DNA from 4 places in the Eubacterium sp. AM05-23 genome. Region 1 is predicted to be linked to each of the others. Evidence: riboswitches for the same ligand, from Rfam matches in the RefSeq annotation. Region 1 holds a riboswitch; each other region holds the start of a gene.
The links. A riboswitch is a leader RNA that binds a small molecule or an ion and turns the genes downstream of it on or off. The one in region 1 is predicted to bind cobalamin.

Region 1 (5,102 bases):
TGCTTCGTTTTCGGATGTTGTTTCCAGTATTTTGATACACTCAGCTAACGGCAGCCCGGTCTGTTTAAAAACATCTGCAAAGGGCTTGCTGCACGCCTTGGCGTATTGTGTGAGGGCTTCCTGGTACAGCGCATGCTTGTTTTGAAAATAGTGATAGCACAAGCCGGCTACAACACCTGCCTCTTTAGCAATATCCTTCATTGTTGTGGTCTCGTAGCCTTTTTCTGCGAAAACACGCATGGCAACATCCAGAATTTCCTGTTTTCGGATCTCCGGGTCCTTAGATACTCGCATTTCATCACCTCGCATATAGGATAGCACAGTAATTGAATAAGTGTCAATGATTAAAATTTAATAAAAGAGAAGCCTTAAGAATTTGTTGTGTTGACAAAGTGCAGGTAATCTCAGAGATGAAGTCTTCGATAGTTTAAAGTGATGCAAAATATCTGAAAATGTATTTTAGATGTGCTTCCGATTAATAGCCGTAACTAATTAATGAACAATAATAGCATAAAACATAATACAAGACCAGTATTCTCTTGGTTTATACAGTATGATTAATTTGAAGGTAAAATGATAATGTACAAAGGAGAAAAAGTGAATTCGACCTTAAAATCATCAGAAAAAAACTGGTATAAAGAAATATGGAGCCTGGACATCAAAAACCAGTCGTGGGTAGAAAATACCGTCGATAAAGTTGCGTTTATTATAAAAACCTTAAAATTGAATGGGACAGAAAAAATCCTCGACATGGCCTGTGGCTTTGGGAGACATTCGTTGGAATTTGCCCGAAGAGGGTATGAGGTTGTCGGTGTGGACATCACTAAAGACTATGTAGATGATGCCATAAAAAGCGCTGATCATGAAAAATTGAAAGAGGAATGCGCGTCGTAAGCACCTTTTTAGATTACTATGGAAAAGCGGCACTGACCGGCCTTAAACTTAATAATGGAACAAACGGAGTCCGGTCATGACCATAGCAATATTGTATTGATCACAGAATTCAATGACCATGTTATCCCGGACCGAGCCGCCGGACTGGCAATGCAGGTGACGCTGCTTTTGCACGCGCGTTCAATGTTGTCGCCAAAGGGGAAAAGGCATCACGGCTTCTTAATCTGGTGTCAATGCTTTTGCAGCAGTAACAGGTATGAAAAGTTTTATGGAGATTGACAAAACAAAGCGTGAAAGCTATGATAAAGACAAGTCAGTCATTTTTAAATTTTGAAAATATGGGAAAAGCGGAGCTGCTAAGATGAAAAAATTGATTAATATGACAGTATTCAGCCATGATATGGATCGGTTTGAAGATCGGGGGGCCTTGAAGGATTTTTACAAATCCCGCGGTCTGGACGGTCTGGAGCTTCAGGTATTGTGGAATGAGCGTATTCCTGAGAAGATACCTCAGGAGGATGTTGTGGGCGTGCATCTGAGAATGTTCCCTTATTGGCTGGATCTATGGCGTAGTGATGAAGATGCCTTGCTGCAGGAGTTTGATAAGCCGGAAAATTGGGAGGTATATTATGAGGGAAAGGATAAATCCAGTATCCTCAACCGCTTAGAAAAGGAACTGGACATAGCGCAGACACTGAATGCCGAGTATGTGGTGTTCCATGTCTCGGACTGCCGTTTTACAGAAACTTATCACAATGTTTTTCATTATAGTGACGAGACAGTGATTGACGCAAGCTGTGAAGTGATCAACACGCTTTTGGACGGTAAAAATTACACATTTAAATTCTTGGTCGAAAATCTTTGGTGGCCAGGCCTGACTCTTACCCGACCGGAAATGACGGAGCGGCTGCTGAGGGGAATACATACCGCTCAAAAGGGGATTATGTTGGATACCGGCCATTTACTGCATACCAATTTAGAGCTGAGGACAGAAAAGGAAGGCATTGACTACATCAATAAAATGCTCGACGCCCACGGACCGCTTTGCGATTATATCTGTGGGATGCACCTCCAGCAATCCCTCTCAGGGGCCTATGTCCAGAAAATTGCCCAGAATCCGCCGGATTTAAAAGAGTCGTTCTGGGATCGTTTTTGTCAGTGTTCAGAGCATATTTTTAATATTGACGCCCATCTGCCCTTCACACACCCAGAAGTAAATGCACTGATACAAAGAATATCGCCCGAATACCTGACGCTGGAGCTTGTGAGCGCCGACTCGGCCGAGCATGGGCAGAAGCTGGATTGGCAGCTCATGGCCTTAAAGTAGCATTCTCTGGCGCTTTTTTCTTGACAAAAACGGCAGAAAGCGATATGATAAAGAAAATTTAATTGTGAAACTGTTCTGTGTAATGGGAAAAGGGTGTGACTCCCTTGCTGTAATCGCAGCTGTAATGCAAAATGCCTCTCAAATAACCACTGCCTGTGGGCGGGAAGGGAGAAGGATGATATTGCAGAGCCAGAAGACCGACTCAGAAGCAGGTTCTTAAAGCTCCGATTTAGAGTAATAGGACAAACCACAAGCAGTCTCGTGTCTTTTTACCTTCTCTGAATCAGAGAAGGTTTTTTTGTGGACAAAGGAGCGGGAAAGGAAAAAAATGACAAAATATGATTTAGTCCTCCAGCTTCAAGAGGAAGCCGAAATGTTTGATCTGGAGGTTTTGATGCAGCAGCGCGAGGAGGTACAGAAGATTAAGTATAAGCCGGGGACGCTGGCACACCAGACTATGCTCAATACCATTTACAATGTAACAGCGCTGATCAGCCTGAAGACAGAGGCTCTGGAAAACTGCGCCATAAAAAGCATCAGTGAAAAACGGTTACATGCCTTTGAACGCCTGATTGACCAATACCTGGAAGATTATGCCCTTGGAGGAGAGCTGCAGAGAAGCATGGTCAAGCTCGCGTGCACTTATTTGGCTTTTATCGAAGAAAAACCTCTCCACCCTGTAGGAAGCCACTTTGACGGACAGTTTCTGGAGCAGCAGTTTGATCAGTATTACTGTCCTCAAAAGGCCAGAGAGCTACGCAATCCGGACGCACTCTGTCATTTCTGCAGTGCTCACTGCAAAGAGACGCCGGAGACTGGGGATTGTGCTACGGCAGAGAATCGCATCAGTGTGTAAAGCCGTTTTAGATTTGAGGTAACAATGGATAATTTGAGAACAGCATTTAATACGAATGAAAAAATCATGAATCATCCGAGTGTGTTTATGCACCCATCACCGCAGGAAATGGGTGTGAATGAATGCGCTTTTTCAACGACCGATCAGCTGCTTTTTTCAGACCAGACGCGGACTTTGTGTCAACACAACAGCTGCGGACAATTTGACGCGACATGGGCGTGCCCTCCGGCTGTGGGAAGCTATGAAAGCTGTGTGCTGAAATGTCTCTCCTATAAAAATGTGCTGATTTTTTCTACCGTCGCGGATTTGAAAGGGCGCTATAACGCAAGGGGCTGGCAGGATGCCCGTATCAGACACGAGGCAGTCACGGCCAGAGTAGCTCAGCAGTTTCGGACACATCGGCCGAACAGTCTCGTATTGTCGACAGAAGGGTGTCTGGTCTGTGACGCGTGCACCTACCCACACGAGCCTTGCCGGTATCCAGATAAGCTCTTTCCCTCAGTGGAGGGGTATGGGATTATTGTAATGGATATTGTGATCAAAACTGGCCTGCGTTATACCCATGGCCCGGAAACCCTGACGTATTTCAGCTTTATTCTTTTTTAAGACAAGCACAAAATCCTTTTTGTTATCATTTAAGTCTTTATCAATTTAGAAAGATTTGATATAATGAATAACCATAAAAGGAGGTATGAAGCCTTTGGGTTTTATAAAATCGAGTTGACTAAAATACAAATGCGCAAGGACAGCAGGCCCGAAGGATATAAAACATAAATATGACAAAAAAGAAAGTGAAGAAAAAAAGAAGCGCTGTGCGTGTCGTTGGTGACATTGTCATCATTTTGATCATTCTCGCCCTTTTAGGGGCGGCAGGGTGGATGCTTTATAAAGAGTTCTTTCCAAACAACACACCGATTCTTAAAATGCAGGTCATAAACCGCGAGGATAACAGCATCGACTGGGCGGCATTGCGTGAGGTAAACCCGGAAACCGTTGGCTGGCTGAGTATTGAAGGGACAAATATCGATACCCCTGTAGTACAGACAACCGATAATGATAAATATTTGTATACCTCATTCAACGGCGAGTCGGATGAAAGAGGCGTTCCCTTTTTAGATATGAATTACAAGTGGCAGCCCAGAAGCCAGAATTCGCTGATTTATGGGCATAGCACCATGCGCAGCGGCGTGCATGTCATGTTTGACGATTTGCTTTATTACTATAAAGACCCAAATTTTATTACAGAGCACAATAAAATTGTTTACAGAAGACCGCTAGAACTGGGCGGTGACGGCGTTTGGGAGATCTTTGCCGTGCTGGTGGTTGAGCAGGACTATGATTACAGACAGCTGGAATTTGCCGACGATGAAAGTTTTCTGGCCTATTACCAAAACATAAAAAACCAGAGCATTGTCGCGACCGATGTAAATGTACAGCCAGGTGATGAGATCCTTACACTGTCCACCTGTATCTTTAATGTCGGACTGAACGATGGCCGTTTAGCCGTAATTGCCCGTCGTGTTTCATAAAAACAACGCCGGGTCAAAAAATGTTACAAAAGCCGTATCATTGTGAATACGGCTTTTTTTACTTTCTCAGTCCCATTTTTCAAAGGATTTTATCTTTTCGGTCAGGACCTTAATATATTTCTCGCCGATGGCGCTTAAGCTGTGCTCGTTTCTGAGAATATATCCGGCGTGGAGCCGCTGGTCGTTGTCTAAAAGACGGACAGCCCTTACTTCACTCATGTTGGAATGCATACGGTCAGCATCGCTGTTGGTCAGGTCAGGGCCGATGCTGAAGCAGTTTGTGCCGCGGACAAGGGCGATTTTGGAGCATCGGTCAATGACGTGAATGTTTTTATCCCAGATTTCATTAAACAAGATTTCCTCAGAAAAATGCAGCATGTTGTCCTCGCCCTGGTCATAGGTTACGAAGGGGTATTCTCTGAGCATATCCAGCGTCAGGGAGGTGTTTCCGCTCAGGGGGTGCTTTTTCCGCAGGAAAACATAAATGGTGAGCTGC
Region 2 (5,102 bases), on a different contig from region 1:
GCTGCAGACAGAAGAATGGGTCATTCTGGATCTTATCGATAAATACCAGCTACAGACAAGCGCCCAGCCCGAGGAAGAGGAGTCTCTGCGCTTTGTCAAAAAAATTTCAGGGCAGTAGGGTCAAATAAAAAATTAATACTGTAAAAAAACGCCCCTCATACCTTGATTTTTAAAGGTATAAATGCTCGAATAGTAATTGAGAGTAAAAAGGTCAGAAAAAATAGAATGTTTCTGGAGAGCGTTAGCCATTTAAGCGTTAACTGAGAACAAGAAATTGTTTTCAAAGGGAAATTGAGTGAAAAACTTAAACTGATGCGCAACCGTAAGGCGAAATCTAAGTCGGATCACTGATCTTCAGAATGAAACGTCGGCACCTTGCCAAAAAGGACCGATGAGCAAACAAAGCACTTTAGCATAACAAGAGCTTCTGTCCAAAGTCGTTATAAACATGCGATTTTGGATAGAAGCTTTTTTTATTAAAAATAAAAAAGTTAAAAAGAGGAAAAAATGACAAAAACAAGAGTGATTAACAATATTTGTCCCCATTGCGGACAAGAATACAGAAAGCCTTACAGCCTGTGTTATCAGGATATGGAAAAAAGCTTTACCTCATACTGGACCTAGGTGGGTTCGAAACAGAAGCAATCATCCGGGATGCCGAAGCGCTTTTTCCAGATTACCGGATCCGCGTTACCAAAGAGATGATGGATTTGTTAGAAAAAATCCATATTTTTGAAGTCAATCTGAACGACAAAATCATCACCTGCTATCCACTATCAATTGTCAACTATCAACTCGTTCAAGAAAGGAGCACCAATTGAAAAATTTTTACCAACGTATCAGTCGAAGTTTAATCGTAGCAATCCTCATTCTAATCTCCTGAGTTTTTCTGACCAGCTTCAGGCTTTCGCCGGAGGCGGTACCGGACGCGTCGCCAGAGCCTTTGCTATCGGAGTCGGAGACGCGGGAGCCGCCTGGGGACGGGACGGTGATCGACCATCCGCTGCCGGAGGATCCCATCCTCACTTCCGGGCCTTGGGCGTCGGCACATTTTTTAATGGAGGAATATGCCTGTGACTGCGCGGGCTACTGTGACGGGTGGCCGGCTCAGATGGACCCGGAACTTTTGGAAAAAGTGGATCAGCTTCGGTGTTATTTCGACCGGCCCATCATCATCACCTCGGGTGTGCGGTGCAAGACGCGCAACGCGGAGGTGGGCGGCATTGAGAACTCCTGGCACCTGAGCGGCCGCGCGGCGGATCTGTACTGCCCGGGGGCGCCCTACGACGAGGTGGCGGCTGCGGCCAGAGAGCTGGGCCTTGGGGTCATCGAGTACCCGGACCAGCAGTTTGACCACTGTGAGATATGGCGTTAAAAGAAGAGAGGAAGACGTGAATTTTAACTTGATTAATCATGCAGATTAAGCTATAATTAGGCTTAAATTAAATGATGAGGGAAATGGGGTGTGAATCCCCAACAAAACCGTTGCTGTGATCCGGTATTTACCGGTTAGTCAGAATCCTGAGAGAGTACGCTGCTGCGGAGCTGGGCGAGCGCATGAATCGGGATTTTTTTGCTTTTTTAGACCTTTTCGGCGTTGGCCGGAAGGTCTTTTTGTATGCGCTGCTTTAAAAGGACGGAATCATTTAGTAATCAAAAATGGAGGAGAAATAAATGAAAAGCAGATTTAAGTTCGCGTCTAAGCTGGCGGTGGTTTTTCTGGCAGGGGCGTTTGTCTTTTCCGGAAACGTGGGGGCGGCGCCGCTGCCCAAGGCAGACACGGTGACGGGCGCCACAGAGGTCGTCAGCGATGCCAGCTACTGGTCGGCCTTCCGAAAAGACAGTACCAATATGGCGATTGTGGACACAAAGCTGCCGACGGGTGATGCGGCGGTCATGGAAAAGTGGAAAACGGATGGGCTGGGCGTGGGCTCGCCGATCATTGTTGGAGATGACCTTTATATCGCGGGCGGCAAAATGTTGAGACGGGTGGACCGGAACACGGGAAAGGTACTGGCGGAGCAGGAGATGGCTATCAATACCGGCTATTTCAGCTACGCGGCCTATGGAGACGGCAAGATCTTTGTGCCGCTTAACAGTGGCATTCTGCAGGCTTTTGACGCAGAAACGCTGAAGCCGCTGTGGCGTACAAAGGGGGACGGCCAACAGCCTCTTTGCCCTGTGATTTATGATAATGGGAATGTTTATGTGGGCACCAGCAACGGCAACGGCACAAAAGGCAGTTTTTTCTGTGTCAGCTCTGCGGATACCGATACCGAGAGCAGCGATGAAATTCAGGAATATACCTGGGTGGATGAGGACTCGGCCTGCTACTGGGCTGGCGCGACCATCGTGGGTCAGGCGGTTGTCTATGGGAACGAAAAGGGTCTTGTCCAAGCGCGCAACAAGCTGACTGGCGAGCAGATCGACAGCTATCAGGCAGAAAGCAATATCCGCGGCAGCGTCGCCTACGACACCGCTCGGGGTACGCTCTATTTTACCGCGAAGGACGCGCAGAAGGTGTACGCCATGACGGTGAATGGGGACGGCAGCTTTAACAAAGGCAGTGTGCTCTCGGGCGACGTCAATGGCCTGGTCACCTCGACGCCGGTGGTTTATAATGGACGTGTCTACGTTATGGCTGGCAATATCAGCAGCCGCGGGGGGTTAAATGTTTTTGACGCCAAGACCATGAACCTGATTTATGCTGTGGATATTGACGGTCCATCCCAGTCCTCGCCGCTTTTAACCACAGCTTATGCCACGGCAGAAAACAATCAGACGGTTTATCTTTATGTCGCGCTGAACAATTCTGTGGGTACGGTAAAGGTGATTAAGGATTTTGCGGGCAATAAAGAACCAGACGTCAGAGATTTATACGTTCCGTCCAACCCGCAGTATTGTACAGCCAGTCTGGTCAGTGACCAGGAGGGAACCCTTTATTATAAAAATGACTCTGGTTATCTGTGGGCATTAAATACCGAGGCATCTCCGGAAATTTTAGGAGATGTGGACGGTGACGGTCAGATCACCTCATATGATGCGCTGCTGGCTTTGCAGTATTCGGTTGGAAAAAATGTCATACCGGAGGAACGCGTATCCAATGCGGATATGGATCATGACGGCCAAATTACGTCTTATGATGCATTGATTATTTTACAGCGCAGTGTGGGAAAAACAATGTAGATTTTTTCAGCAAACCCGCCCAATACAAAAAATAATAACAATCGGAGAGAAGTGGGTTGACATTAAGGAAGTCTTTAGGTATCATATAGATAAGTTATGTCTATACAAGTTAATAATATGACGACCTTGGGAAAGAGGAATGAGTGCAAAGCTCAACTGCTCCACTGCAACTGTACAGCCTTCGGGTGACAAGTCAGAAAATTCGGAACCTTGGTACGGCCAATCAAACGTTACATGTGGAAGCGGATTGGACAAGTGCGCAAAAAATCATAATTGAATACGATTTAAATAAATACTATTTAGCCTTTCACATAAGAATGTGGAAGGCTTTTTGTTTTGTTTGTAAGGGCTTTTTCAATGGAGCCTCTGGAAAGCTTTATTGAAAAGGCACTTGAATAACGGGCAAGTGCCTGGTAATCTTTCTTTATTTATGCTAGAAGGGGGAGGCGCAAGCTGATGCCGGTACTTGGGATCCGGCAATTCTCCCCCGTACGTTTTCAATTGGGATCTCCCTTTGAAATATATTAGTTCTATATTATTACACACACGGATAACAAAGCAAAGGATGTGACGCAGGGAAAGAAATAAAAGCAGCAGCCGTAGGCCAGACCGGTTTTTCTAAAGGGTTTGGCTTACGGTTGATGCCATGTTTTGGCAGATAATTTAGGAGGAGACAGAGATGGAGGATACTTTTTCAACTTATCACCCCATTGTTAATTTCGCGTTTTTTGTGATCGTACTGGTTATTGGCATGTTTGTGAATCATCCAGTAATTCTTGGCATTTCGCTTGCTGCGGCAGTCGTATATTCTTTTGTGCTGCTGGGATGGCGGAAATCAGTCAAGATGAATCTGATTTTCAGCCTACCGGTTATGTTGATCACCATGCTCATTAACCCGATGTTTAACCACTATGGAGTGACAATTTTATTTTATTTAAGAAATGGAAATCCGATGACATTGGAATCAATGGTCTATGGCGTAGTGATGGCAGTGACGCTGGTTTCGATTATTGTCTGGTTTTCGTGCTATACAAAGATCATGACATCGGACAAGTTTATTTATCTGTTCGGCCGGATCATACCGGGGTTGTCGCTGATCTTTTCCATGGTACTGCGGTTTGTGCCAAAGTTTATCGCGCAGATTAAGGTTATCAGCAATGGACAGAAATGTGTTGGGCGTGATTTGAGCAATGGTAATATTTTTCAACGGGCAAAGCACGGTATTACTATTTTGTCGATCATGATTACCTGGGCGCTGGAGAACGCCATTGAGACCGCGGACAGCATGAAGGCCCGCGGCTATGGCCTGCGAGGCCGGACAGCTTTTTCGCTGTACCGTTTTGACCGGCGTGACGCGGTGGTTATGAGTATTATGGCGGTGCTGCTGATTGGATTTATTATTGGTGCAGTCAATGGCTACACATATGCTTTATACAATCCCAGAATAAAAATGAATGGGCTTATGCCGATGACAGCGGGCAGTTTTTTGACGTATTTTGTTTACGCGGCTTTATGTTTTTTGCCGGTTATGATTGATGGTTTGGAGGAATTGAAATGGCGACGCTTGAGATCAGAGATTTGACTTTTACATATCCGGAAATGGAATATCCGGCTCTGAATCACATTAATATGGAGGTGAACGACGGCGAGTTTGTGGTATTATGCGGCAAAAGCGGCTGCGGAAAAAGCACATTGCTCAGACATTTGAAAAGTGTGCTAAAGCCTCACGGGGTGCTATCCGGTGAAATTATTTTTCATGGGCAGACGCTTGAGGAGGTGGATTTGCGGACACAGAGCTCGGAAATTGGCTTTGTGCTCCAGAACCCAGACAACCAGATTGTCACAGATAAGGTTTGGCATGAGCTGGCCTTTGGTTTAGAAAGCCTGGGCTACGATACGCCGACTATTCGGCTGAG
Region 3 (5,102 bases), on a different contig from region 1:
CCATAACGCATGACCACCCAGCTGAAATACTGCTCGGTGGGTTCAAGCGTATCCGCAAAGCTCGTCACTCCAATGTTCAGCTGATCTGAGACCCCCGAAGATCCTCCGCTGCTACCGCAGCCCGATAACCCCGTTGCCGTCATGGCCAGAATCGCCACTGCCAATACCAGTTTCTTAAATTCACTCATTTTGTCTCCTCTCATATTCATATGAAAATTAAAATAAAAACGTTGTTTGCTCCGCAGGCCCGCTGCCCTAATCCTGACGCGGGTCCAGTATATCCCGGAGCCCGTCGCCCATCAGGTTAAACACCGAAACCACCATAAAAATAGCGATACCGGGGAACAGCATGAGCCAGGGCGCGGTCTGCAGATACTGCCGCCCCTCGTTAAGCATCAAGCCCCATTCCGGCGTGGGCGGCTGTGCCCCCAGCCCCAGAAAGGAGAGGGCCGCCAGTTCAAGCATCATGGTGCCCACATCCATGGCCGCGGTCACAATCATGGTCGGAATGATGTTCGGTACGACGTAACCGCCCAGTACCCGGCCGGTCCGCGCCCCAGTAACCACCGCCGCGGAGATGTACGCGCTGTTTTTGATCTTGAGTACCAGGCTGCGGCTCAGACGGGCGTATTTTGTCCAGCTCACCACTGCCAGGGCAATGACCGTGTTAAAGAGGCTCGGCCCCAGCATCCCGGCAATGGCAATGGCCAGAACCATGCCCGGAAAAGAGATCATCATATCTGATATCCGCATGATCACCGCGTCCACCGCACCGCCGAAATAACCGGCTGCCATCCCGAGAAACGTGCCGGCCGCAAAGACAATAACTACCAGCGTCAATGTCATTTCCAGCGACGCCCGCGTCCCGTAGATAATCCTGGACAGCTCACAGCGGCCCAGCTGGTCTGTGCCGCAGGGGTACTCCGCCGACGGCGGCCTGAGAGCGTTCTGCATAATGGTCTCATAGGGATCATGGGGCGCGATCCACGGCGCAAACACCGCGATCAGAACAATCACCACCGCCAGAATCCCGCAGATAGCAAAAAGCCTGTTCTGTCTGAAAAAAGCTTTCATTTACGCTTTTACCGCCTTTCTTCTCACTTCCCGGTCCAGCCCCCGCAGCCTCGGGTCCAGATAACCGTAGGAGAAATCCACCAGCAGATTGATGACCATGTAAATCAGGGCGATCCAGATCACATAGCCCTGAACCAGCGGATAGTCCCGGGCTGCAATGGCGTTCACAGCCATTTTGCCCAGGCCGGGCCAGGAGAAAATAATTTCCACCACCGCTGTACCGCCGAGCAGCGAACCCAGGGACAGGCCCAGCAGGGTCACCAGCGGCAGCATGGCGTTTGGCAGCACCTCCCGCCACAATATGGCCGATTCCTTAAGGCCCCGGGCCCTGGCCCCAGCCACATAATCCTGCCGTAACTCCTCCAGTACAGCGGTGCGCACCTGTCTTGTGTATTTGGCCGACATGGCAATGGCCAGTGTGACTGCGGGCAGTACCAGCTTCATAAAGCCTGTGCCCGAGGTGGCGATGGGAAACCAGTTCAGCTTAAGGCCAAACACGTACAGAAGCACCAGGCCGATCCAGAAGCCTGGAAAGGATACACCGATAAAGGACAATCCCCGTACCAGGTAATCCGGAAATCGATTCTGGTACACGGCTGCCAGAATCCCCAGGGGAATGGAGATCACAAGCATCAGAATAAGCGACGCGGCCGCCAGCTCCAGCGTCGGGCCAAGGCAGTTAAGCAGTACCGCGCTCACTGGCGTTTTCGAGGAATAAGACGTCCCCATATCCCCGGCCACAAAGCCCTTAAGCCAGTTGCCATACTGCACCAGAAACGGGTCATTGAGGCCCATCTCCTCCCGGGTTTCCGCTAGCAGCTCCTCAGACGGCGGCGTGCCGCCGGCCACCAGCATCAGCTCGGCCGGGTCACCGGGAGATAAATAGGTCAGGCAAAAGGTCAGAAAGCTGATGCCAAAAAGCACCAGTACGATTTGCAGCAAACGGTTAACAAGCTGTTTCGTGTTCAATAAAGAAATCCTCCTCTGTCAAAATGGCAATACGGGTAACAATCCGAAACGGAGAATAAAAGGGAAAGGGCATGAAAATCATTAAAAAAACAGCCCAGACGGCTGAATGAAAACAAAGCCCTCCTATCTACCGTAAGATTACTGAAAACAACAATACAAGCAGGTCTCCTGACTTAAGTTCTTCGTCTGTCCACGCCTTCCCAAGGCTGCGCCTCAGTGACATCTTGCGGACAACTCCCTATTACAGTGACGGGATCGTACCGGATTCGCACCGGTTTCTCTTTTAATCCCCGATCGGGAACTTGTATTTGGCATGATTAAATTTTTTAAACAAATATTTCACTGTGGTAAACTGTGAAATTGCTTAAATTATACTGGACTTTCACGCACTTGTCCAGTCTTTTTTAAAAATAAAAGCATTAAATTTAAACGGATACCCCCACCCGGTATGTTTTTTACTTTTATTTTTTTCTGCTTGACATTGGTTTTCGCCATGCCTTATACTCAAGGCAATCGGCTTAAATTAAAATTATTTCAAAAGTGAAAGGAGTCCGCAATGGAAAACAACCTATCAATCGGCACACTGACCGCCTCCCCCGGCGAGAAAATCCAGGGCATGCTGCCCATCCCGCACACAGAAATCGAGGTTCCCGTCACCCTGGTCAACGGCACGGGTGATGGAAAAACCGTCCTCATCACCAGCGGTATCCACAGCTGCGAATACGTCGGCATCGAGGCTGCTATCCAGCTGGCCGGCGAGCTTGACCCCGAAAATGTAAACGGAAGCCTGATCCTCATACACCCGGTCAATGTCCCCGGGTTCGAGTCCCGCTATCCAACGCTTATGCCCGGAGACAACAAAAACCTCAACCGCGTTTTTCCAGGCAGCCAGGAGGGCACCCCTGCCGACCGTGTCGCGCATTTTTTTGAGTACAGCCTTTATTCCCAAATTGATTTCTACATTGACCTGCACTGCGGCGAGATTTTTGAAGACCTGACCCCTTACGTGTATTACGTAGGCGCGGCAGACGAGACCGTGTCCAGAGCTGCCCGGCAGGCCGCCCTTCACGTCGACGTGCCCTATATGGTCAAATCCACTGCCACCACCGGGGCTTACAATTACGCCGGCGTTCTTGGCATTCCCAGCATCCTGCTGGAGCGCGGCTGCGCAGGGCGTTTTACCCAGGAAGAAGTGAACGCGGATAAAAAGGATGTCATCAATATTCTGAAGCACCTGGGCGTGCTGCCTGGCGCACCCGAGCTGCGGCACCGCCCTGTGGATTTAACCGATCTGGTCTACCTCATGCCCACGCGCCACGGTCTCTGGTATCCCGATGTAAAGGTGGGCGAGCTCATCGCCAAGGGCCAGCGCCTCGGTGAGGTCAGGGATTACTTCGGCAAAACGCTTGACACCTACCACGCCGAATACGATGGTGTTGTCCTCTACCAGTCCGCCACCCTCTGGACCGATGATTTCTGTGAGCTTATCACCTACGGCAAATTTGCGGAAACCGCAGGGATGACCCGTTAATTTTTACTTTTACCCCTTGACAAACCTCCTCGGGACAGTTAATATTAACATATGAACAATGATTCATATGTTTTATTCATCATATTTAATCCAACTTTCCGAGGAGGCCATTATGGCAACAAAAACTTATATACTTGAGCACCTGGGGTGTGCTGACTGCGCTTCAAAAATCGAGCGCAAAATCGCAGCCCTGCCCGGTGTCAGCGAGGCTAACATCGTCTACGCGACCAAACAGCTCCGCCTCACCGCCGAAGATCCAGACGGGCTTTTGCCGGAAATGCAGAAAATCGCTGTTTCCTACGAGCCGGATATTCTCATTACTGAGCGGAAACGCCGTTCACTGAAAAAAGCACCCGTAGCCGCCGGGCATGCTCCTCACGATCACAAGGAGCACCATCATCACGACGCGGAATGCGGCTGCGGACATGATCATCACGAGCATGAGGAGCATCACCATCATGACGCGGAATGCGGCTGCGGGCATGATCACCACGATCACGAGGAGCATCACCACCATGACGCGGCATGTGCCTGCGAACACGACCACCACGATCACGAGGAGCATCACCACCATGATGAGGCCTGCGGCTGCGGGCACGATCACCATGAGTACGAGGAGCATCATCACCATGTCCCCGGCCATCCGGCGGATTGTCAATGCGAGCTCTGCCGCCACGGCGAGGAATACTGTGACATCTGCGGTGAGAGTCTGGCTAACTGCACCTGTAAAATGCCCGACGCAGACGTGGAAAAAGCGGTTTTCATTCTTGAGAATCTTGGATGTGCCAACTGCGCTGCCAAAATGGAGCACAAAATCAAAGAGCTGCCTGGTGTCGAGTATGCCACTATCACCTACGCCACTAAGCAGCTGCGCCTGTCTGCGGATAACGCCGCTGCCCTGCTGCCGGACATTCAGCAAATCTGCGCCGCCATCGAGCCGGACGTCAGGGTCATTCCCCGCAAAAAGACAGTGGGGAAGGGTGCCACAAAGGTTTATACCCTTGAAAACCTGGGCTGCGCCAACTGCGCTGCCAAAATGGAGGCCAAAATCAACGCCCTGGACGGTGTCACCAACGCCACAATCACCTATGCCACTAAGCAGTTGAAGGTTACAGGGAGAGATCCAGACAGCCTGCTCCCCCAGTTTCGTGACATCTGCCAGTCCATCGAATCGGATGTTCAGGTTATTCCGAGGGAAACCCGCCAAAAGGCTGCTGCTCAAGAACCCCAGGTCCTTTCTGCCAAACCCGAAAAAAAGAAAATGTCGGCTGAGACCAAAACCCTCATCGGCATCATTATCGGCGCGGCGCTGTTTGTCATCGGGGAGATCATGGAGCGTACCCTGCCTCCAGTTTACAATATTCCGGTTTTCGTATTGGCCTACATCATCCTCGGCGGACGTATTGTCATTACAGCGGTCAAAAACCTCATGAAGGGTCAGGTCTTTGATGAGAACTTCCTGATGAGTGTGGCCACACTGGCGGCCTTCGCCATTCAGGATTACCCTGAAGCAGTGGGCGTTATGCTG
Region 4 (5,102 bases), on a different contig from region 1:
ATACCTCCGACGAATTGACAGACGGAACGTGGGAGGGACCGGAAAATTATAGCATACGGCTTAGAGGCAAGGAGCAGGACTATACCATGGAACATGCCAAAACAAGCTTTAGCAATGACGACTGGTCTTTTAGCGGCGATGCTTTGCGGTGCAGCAAAATAGATACCTGGTATTTCAGAATAAAGGAGACTGCAGAGCAATCTTATGATCTACGCCACCCGACCAAAGCAGTGGCTGCTGCAAAATGGATAAGAGGCTTCTGGACGACGCGGGAAAACGCACGCGAAACCTTTCATTTCAGAGAAGATAGTTCCTTTATTCTTATCTATAATGATGAACAAGGAAATCCGGAGACAGTTGGCGGCATCTACAACATTTTAGAAGGTGAGTCCCTTAACATTGAAAGAACTGAGTGGAACTTGAATCTTCAGCTAATGCCGGATACCGAAGCACCGCTTTCTGAACGGGCTATGGCTCTGACAGAAAGCGGAAACTGGCATATCAGCAAGCAAGATGACACATTGACCCTTACGAAAATGGGCGGAGTGTTAGGAGATGAAGTGACCTTTTACCAAAGTATCGCTAAAAATTAAAATGTTACCCTTCCTGAAAATTAAGATTTTCAGGATGACCGGGAAGGTGTTCAGACTGGCTTGGAACGGTCAGTGGGACGCTTGGATCAACCACCTCAAACTGGAGCTGGTCAATCCAGAGCGTACCGCTGCCGCAAAGCAGCGCGCCGATTGCAATGGAAGTGCTTTCCAGGGGAACATCGAGCACACAGGTATAACGGCACCAGCTGGATGTGCCATTAACCGGTCGATTATGCATGTTATCAAAGGCAGCGGTGCCTAAGGGGGTGTCTATTCTCAGCCAAAGCCCCGCATAGCCGTCCACAGAAAGTGTTTTTAAATAGCCGGAAAGGCGAACGCGTTTTCCAATATAATATCTGGCGCTGAAAAGCTGGGCGATGGCACAAAAATCACCAGCATTTATCTTTTCAGTGCCCGAGTTTAGGCGCGCTGACTGGGTCCCGGCGTTAAAGATCCTGTCATCGGACATCAGCTGGTATTTTTCCGGGGCACTGCCTGTGAGGGTCCACGCTTCAAAAGGGTTTGTTTCGCTCATAATTTTGTATCCTTTCGTTAAATCTTTCATCAGGAGGCGGTATTTTCCTGGTGGTAATCCATAAATTTTTTTAAATGAACGTGTAAACGCTTCCTGAGATTCAAAACAAAGCTCAAAGGCAATTCTTAAAATAGGGTAGTCGGTATGTCTTAACAGGGATGCGGCACTTGCCAGTCTGCGCCTGCGGATGTAATCCGATGGCGTTGTATCTGTTTCCCTGTGAAAGGAACGTAAAAAATAGTATTTTGAATACCCAAAATGTCGGGCTAGCACATCGAGCGTGAGGTCTTCATTCAGGTGCATTTCAATGTAAGTAAAAACAGCGTTTAGTTCCATAGGATTCCTCCTTGATTTTTATTATACGCTATTTACAGAGAAAAGTTTGATTTTTGTTGCCGTTTTTTAAAATATTGTCCGTTATGAAGAACGAAGGAGAGGTAAAAACATGGATAAGAAAAAAGATAAAGGCATGCGTTATATTATTTTGGCCATGGCATTGCTGGCGCTTTCTATCAATCTCTTCAGCATCTGGCTCCAGCGAAACGGGAGCCACTTCCTGGCCCCTGAACAGCTCAGCGGTATCGCTTATACCTTTGGCATTATACAGGTCTGTGGGCTGTTGGTGATGATTGCCGCTTTTGCTTATTATATTCTGTCAACCTATAAAGGATACTACGATTTAAAAAAAGTGAAAAATTATCTGATAATCGCCACTGGACTTGGCTGCGCAGTCGTTTTGATCCAGTGCTTTGTACCGCTCTACAGTCCGTACCGGGCATTTTTTACCTTTGTCAAAACAGTTGGATGGATTGGTATTCTGATCTCACTTTTGCAGGTTTTTTCAAACAGTAAGATCAGGAAATAAAGATTAAAATTTTAAAAATGGAATGGAGTCTGTGCCATGAAAAGAAGAGTGGATAACCATATTAAACTGATGTTATTTTTTATCGGCTATTTTGTATTAAAAGGAATCGACACTTACCTTTACAGCGGATCGCAAACTGAGGTGATCAATTGGCTTCATACTTTTTTATTCTGGGGCAGAGTCGCTTTGTTTTTAAGCCTTTTTGCCTGGCTCACATTTATTTGCTTTGAGTATAAACGTGATAAGTATAATCTTAAAAATGTACGTATCTACCTTATTATTTTGGTAACCGCGTTGCTCGTCGCTGTTATGCTGTATTTTCTTGCTCGTCCAGCCTTATATCTGAATAAGCCTGCATTAGCCATAACAGTGCTGTGTTGGATGACAGTAATCGCCATGCTGGTATGTTTAATTTTTAAAACGAAAAAAGAAGAATAGTCAATCAGACGTTCAATAGATAAAAAAGTCTTCCTATTTATATAGGGGGATAATTTAAAAAAATAAAACACGCTGTTTAGGCGTGTTTTATTTTTTGTATTCTTGTCAGTACTATAGCTCAGCTTCTTCTTTCCCCAGTTTCTTGCGTTCCACCATTCGGCCCATAAAGAAAGCCAGAATACCAACGCCGATACCAGTCTGAAGGCAGAAAATCAGAGATTCAACTTCGCCAGGCAGTTCCCCGTTGATCAGCGTTTCAAGAACAGGAGTAAACCAGGGTTCATATTCACCTCCCTGAATTTCCTCGATCATGGTGCTGCCCGCATCGTCAGAACCGCCAAATTCAGCGCCCTGAAGGGCAAAAAGCGGTACAACCACCAATAAAGCAACAATAACAAGAAGAATGATAACCGTTTTTTTATTTTTGCTCATTTTACACTTCCTCCGATGCTAAGAAGCCAATGGACTTGAGTTCCGGGCTTGCGTAGGTTTCCAATGCGATAACGATAATAACCGTTAAAATCCCTTCGATAATGGCAAGCGGCAGCTGCGTGGGAGCAAAAACCCCCAGGAATTTAACAGCAGAAGCTGCCACGCCGCCCTGCTCGGACGGGTAAGCCATCGCCAGTTGAATGCTGGTAACACAGTAGGTAAATAAATCCCCAAGAGCAGCGGCCAGGAAAATGCCGACCTTGCGGTTAACCTTGATCTTCTGACAGAGCTTATAAATTCCAAAAGATACAAACGGACCGGCAATTGCCATTGAAAAAGTGTTAGCGCCAAGGGTAGTCAAACCACCGTGAGCCAGCAGAATGGCCTGGAATAATAATACAATAATGCCTAAAATACTAACCGCACTTGGTTCAAATAAAATCGCGCCAAGCCCCGTACCTGTCATGTGTGAACAGCTGCCCGTTACAGATGGAATCTTCAGTGAAGAAATAACGAAAATGAATGCGCCGGCCATGGCCAGAAGTGTAATGGATCTTCTGTTGCCCGTCAGGGTTTTTTTGATCGAGAAAAAACCAGCAGCTAAAAAGGGCAGACAGATAACTCCCCAGGCAATGCAGTACCCCACAGGAAGATAACCTTCCATAATGTGCATTGCGTTTGCGGCGGGTACAATCCCAAATACAAGCGCCCAGGCGCCAAGCAGTGTGACAAACCTTCTTTGATTCTTTGTCATTTTTACCTCCTCGATAAATGAATTTTTACATTGGCTGTGATTCAATAAACTAAAAAAGTATAAAAAAACCGCTTACCGGGCAGATAAGCGGTGAAAGTACGAAATAAAATAAAATCCTGTGATTTCGTCCAAACACTTAGTTATCTCCTCGTAACCAAATGTAATACAGTTTTAATGATCAGCATCCTGACTTGACATACGTCTTACAGTGGCGGGACCGTTTGGGATTTTCACCCAATTCTGCTTAAACCATCGATTATGATGGAAATCATTAAAAATGTGCCGGAGAACCGACTACATTTCTAATTATAGCACCCTTTTTTGTAATGTCAATAGCGTAAAGTTGAATTTTTAGAAAAAATATTAGATATAGATATACACATGCCCCCTATATGTATATTACCTGTGCGCTGCGATAAATATAAGGTAAAAAATATGAATATCCTTAAAAGCTTTTTGATTATTTGACAAAATCGTAAAAATGGACTACAATAGGTTCTGTTGTTGGATTTTATAGCTTCAAAAGTATAAAAAATGCATTTGAATAAATATAGAAACTATAGGTATAGAAAAAGCATGATATCTATAAAATTGAAATAAAATCATTTTAATGAAGGTGCAATTAGTTATAGTTATATAGCGGCGTTTTTCGTACGATAAATGAACTTATTTTAAATGGAGAATTTTGGAGGTAAAAATGAGTGAGAGTGCAAAAAGGATAGAGGCCTTTTCAAAAAAGAATCTGCCAAAGGCAACAGTGAAGTACGCTGACATTCCTGAAGGTGTTGAGCGGATCAGCGTCAATGCGTTTAAAAATCTGACCAAGTTGCAAAGAGTTAAAGTAGCCGGTTCTGTTAAGGAAATATGCGGTCATGCCTTTGAAGGATGCACCATGCTTTCGTCCATCAACCTGCCTTCCGGCCTCAAGCTTTTGGGAGAAGCCGCTTTTATGGAATGCCGAAGAATACAGGCTCTTGTGATTCCAGAGGGAGTAAAGGCCATAAAAGACCGCACCTTCAAATTTTGCCGTGGGCTGGAAAGGATAGAACTGCCAAAACAACTTACCAAAATTGGAGAAAACGCCTTTTACAACTGCGATAAACTCACACATATTGAGATTCCCACTGCCATCGAAAAGCTACCCTTCAGGACCTTCTACATGTGTAAAAGCTTAGAATCCATCCGATTTTCAGAAAACTTAAAATATATCGGCAAGGAAGCCTTTGTAAACTGCAGCTTTCAGCAGCTTGATCTGCCAGTGGGTTTGGAGGTGATCGACGAATCCGGATTTCTAAAATGTAAAAAGCTGACAGCCCTCAAGATACCAGAAACAGTAAAAGTTATTGGTAAATGGGCCTTTCACGGATGTCCCAATTTAAAGGATGTCGAGATAAAACACGATCCCGAAGAAGTGGGCGAGTGGCTCTTTAACCGGAACGACGTGACGGTGCATTGCTATGAGGGATCTAGGATAGACCGCTATTG

Region 2: linked by a shared signal. The riboswitch ahead of DW091_RS19375 (PQQ-binding-like beta-propeller repeat protein) and the one ahead of DW091_RS17225 (DUF2115 family protein) in region 1 are both predicted to bind cobalamin.
Region 3: linked by a shared signal. The riboswitch ahead of nikB (nickel ABC transporter permease) and the one ahead of DW091_RS17225 (DUF2115 family protein) in region 1 are both predicted to bind cobalamin.
Region 4: linked by a shared signal. The riboswitch ahead of DW091_RS19540 (energy-coupling factor ABC transporter permease) and the one ahead of DW091_RS17225 (DUF2115 family protein) in region 1 are both predicted to bind cobalamin.

Annotation. Positions count from the first base shown of each region.
Region 1 is NZ_QUDF01000015.1:16,692-21,793, forward strand. Features, by position in the region: gene DW091_RS17205 (TetR/AcrR family transcriptional regulator) at 1-294, opposite strand, end outside; gene DW091_RS17210 (class I SAM-dependent methyltransferase) at 598-894, shown strand; partial or broken gene DW091_RS20405 (phosphoribosylaminoimidazolecarboxamide formyltransferase) at 943-1,097, opposite strand; gene DW091_RS17220 (TIM barrel protein) at 1,256-2,221, shown strand; cobalamin riboswitch at 2,269-2,442, shown strand; gene DW091_RS17225 (DUF2115 family protein) at 2,550-3,077, shown strand; gene DW091_RS17230 (DUF2284 domain-containing protein) at 3,102-3,683, shown strand; gene DW091_RS17235 (class B sortase) at 3,854-4,606, shown strand; gene DW091_RS17240 (LysR family transcriptional regulator) at 4,673-5,102, opposite strand, start outside.
Region 2 is NZ_QUDF01000021.1:45,626-50,727, forward strand. Features, by position in the region: gene DW091_RS19360 (hypothetical protein) at 1-118, shown strand, start outside; gene DW091_RS20230 (CpXC domain-containing protein) at 546-821, shown strand; gene DW091_RS19370 (D-Ala-D-Ala carboxypeptidase family metallohydrolase) at 890-1,375, shown strand; cobalamin riboswitch at 1,416-1,541, shown strand; gene DW091_RS19375 (PQQ-binding-like beta-propeller repeat protein) at 1,675-3,186, shown strand; gene DW091_RS19385 (energy-coupling factor transporter transmembrane component T) at 3,866-4,768, shown strand; partial or broken gene DW091_RS19390 (ABC transporter ATP-binding protein) at 4,741-5,102, shown strand, end outside.
Region 3 is NZ_QUDF01000011.1:132,097-137,198, forward strand. Features, by position in the region: gene DW091_RS15265 (ABC transporter substrate-binding protein) at 1-188, opposite strand, end outside; gene nikC (nickel transporter permease) at 256-1,074, opposite strand; gene nikB (nickel ABC transporter permease) at 1,075-2,043, opposite strand; cobalamin riboswitch at 2,184-2,364, opposite strand; gene DW091_RS20730 (hypothetical protein) at 2,413-2,538, opposite strand; gene DW091_RS15280 (M14 family metallopeptidase) at 2,600-3,574, shown strand; gene DW091_RS15285 (heavy metal translocating P-type ATPase) at 3,687-5,102, shown strand, end outside.
Region 4 is NZ_QUDF01000022.1:42,987-48,088, reverse strand. Features, by position in the region: gene DW091_RS19565 (hypothetical protein) at 1-593, shown strand, start outside; gene DW091_RS19560 (AraC family transcriptional regulator) at 598-1,464, opposite strand; gene DW091_RS19555 (hypothetical protein) at 1,574-1,993, shown strand; gene DW091_RS19550 (hypothetical protein) at 2,030-2,431, shown strand; gene DW091_RS19545 (energy-coupling factor ABC transporter substrate-binding protein) at 2,543-2,863, opposite strand; gene DW091_RS19540 (energy-coupling factor ABC transporter permease) at 2,865-3,617, opposite strand; cobalamin riboswitch at 3,776-3,905, opposite strand; gene DW091_RS19535 (leucine-rich repeat domain-containing protein) at 4,315-5,102, shown strand, end outside.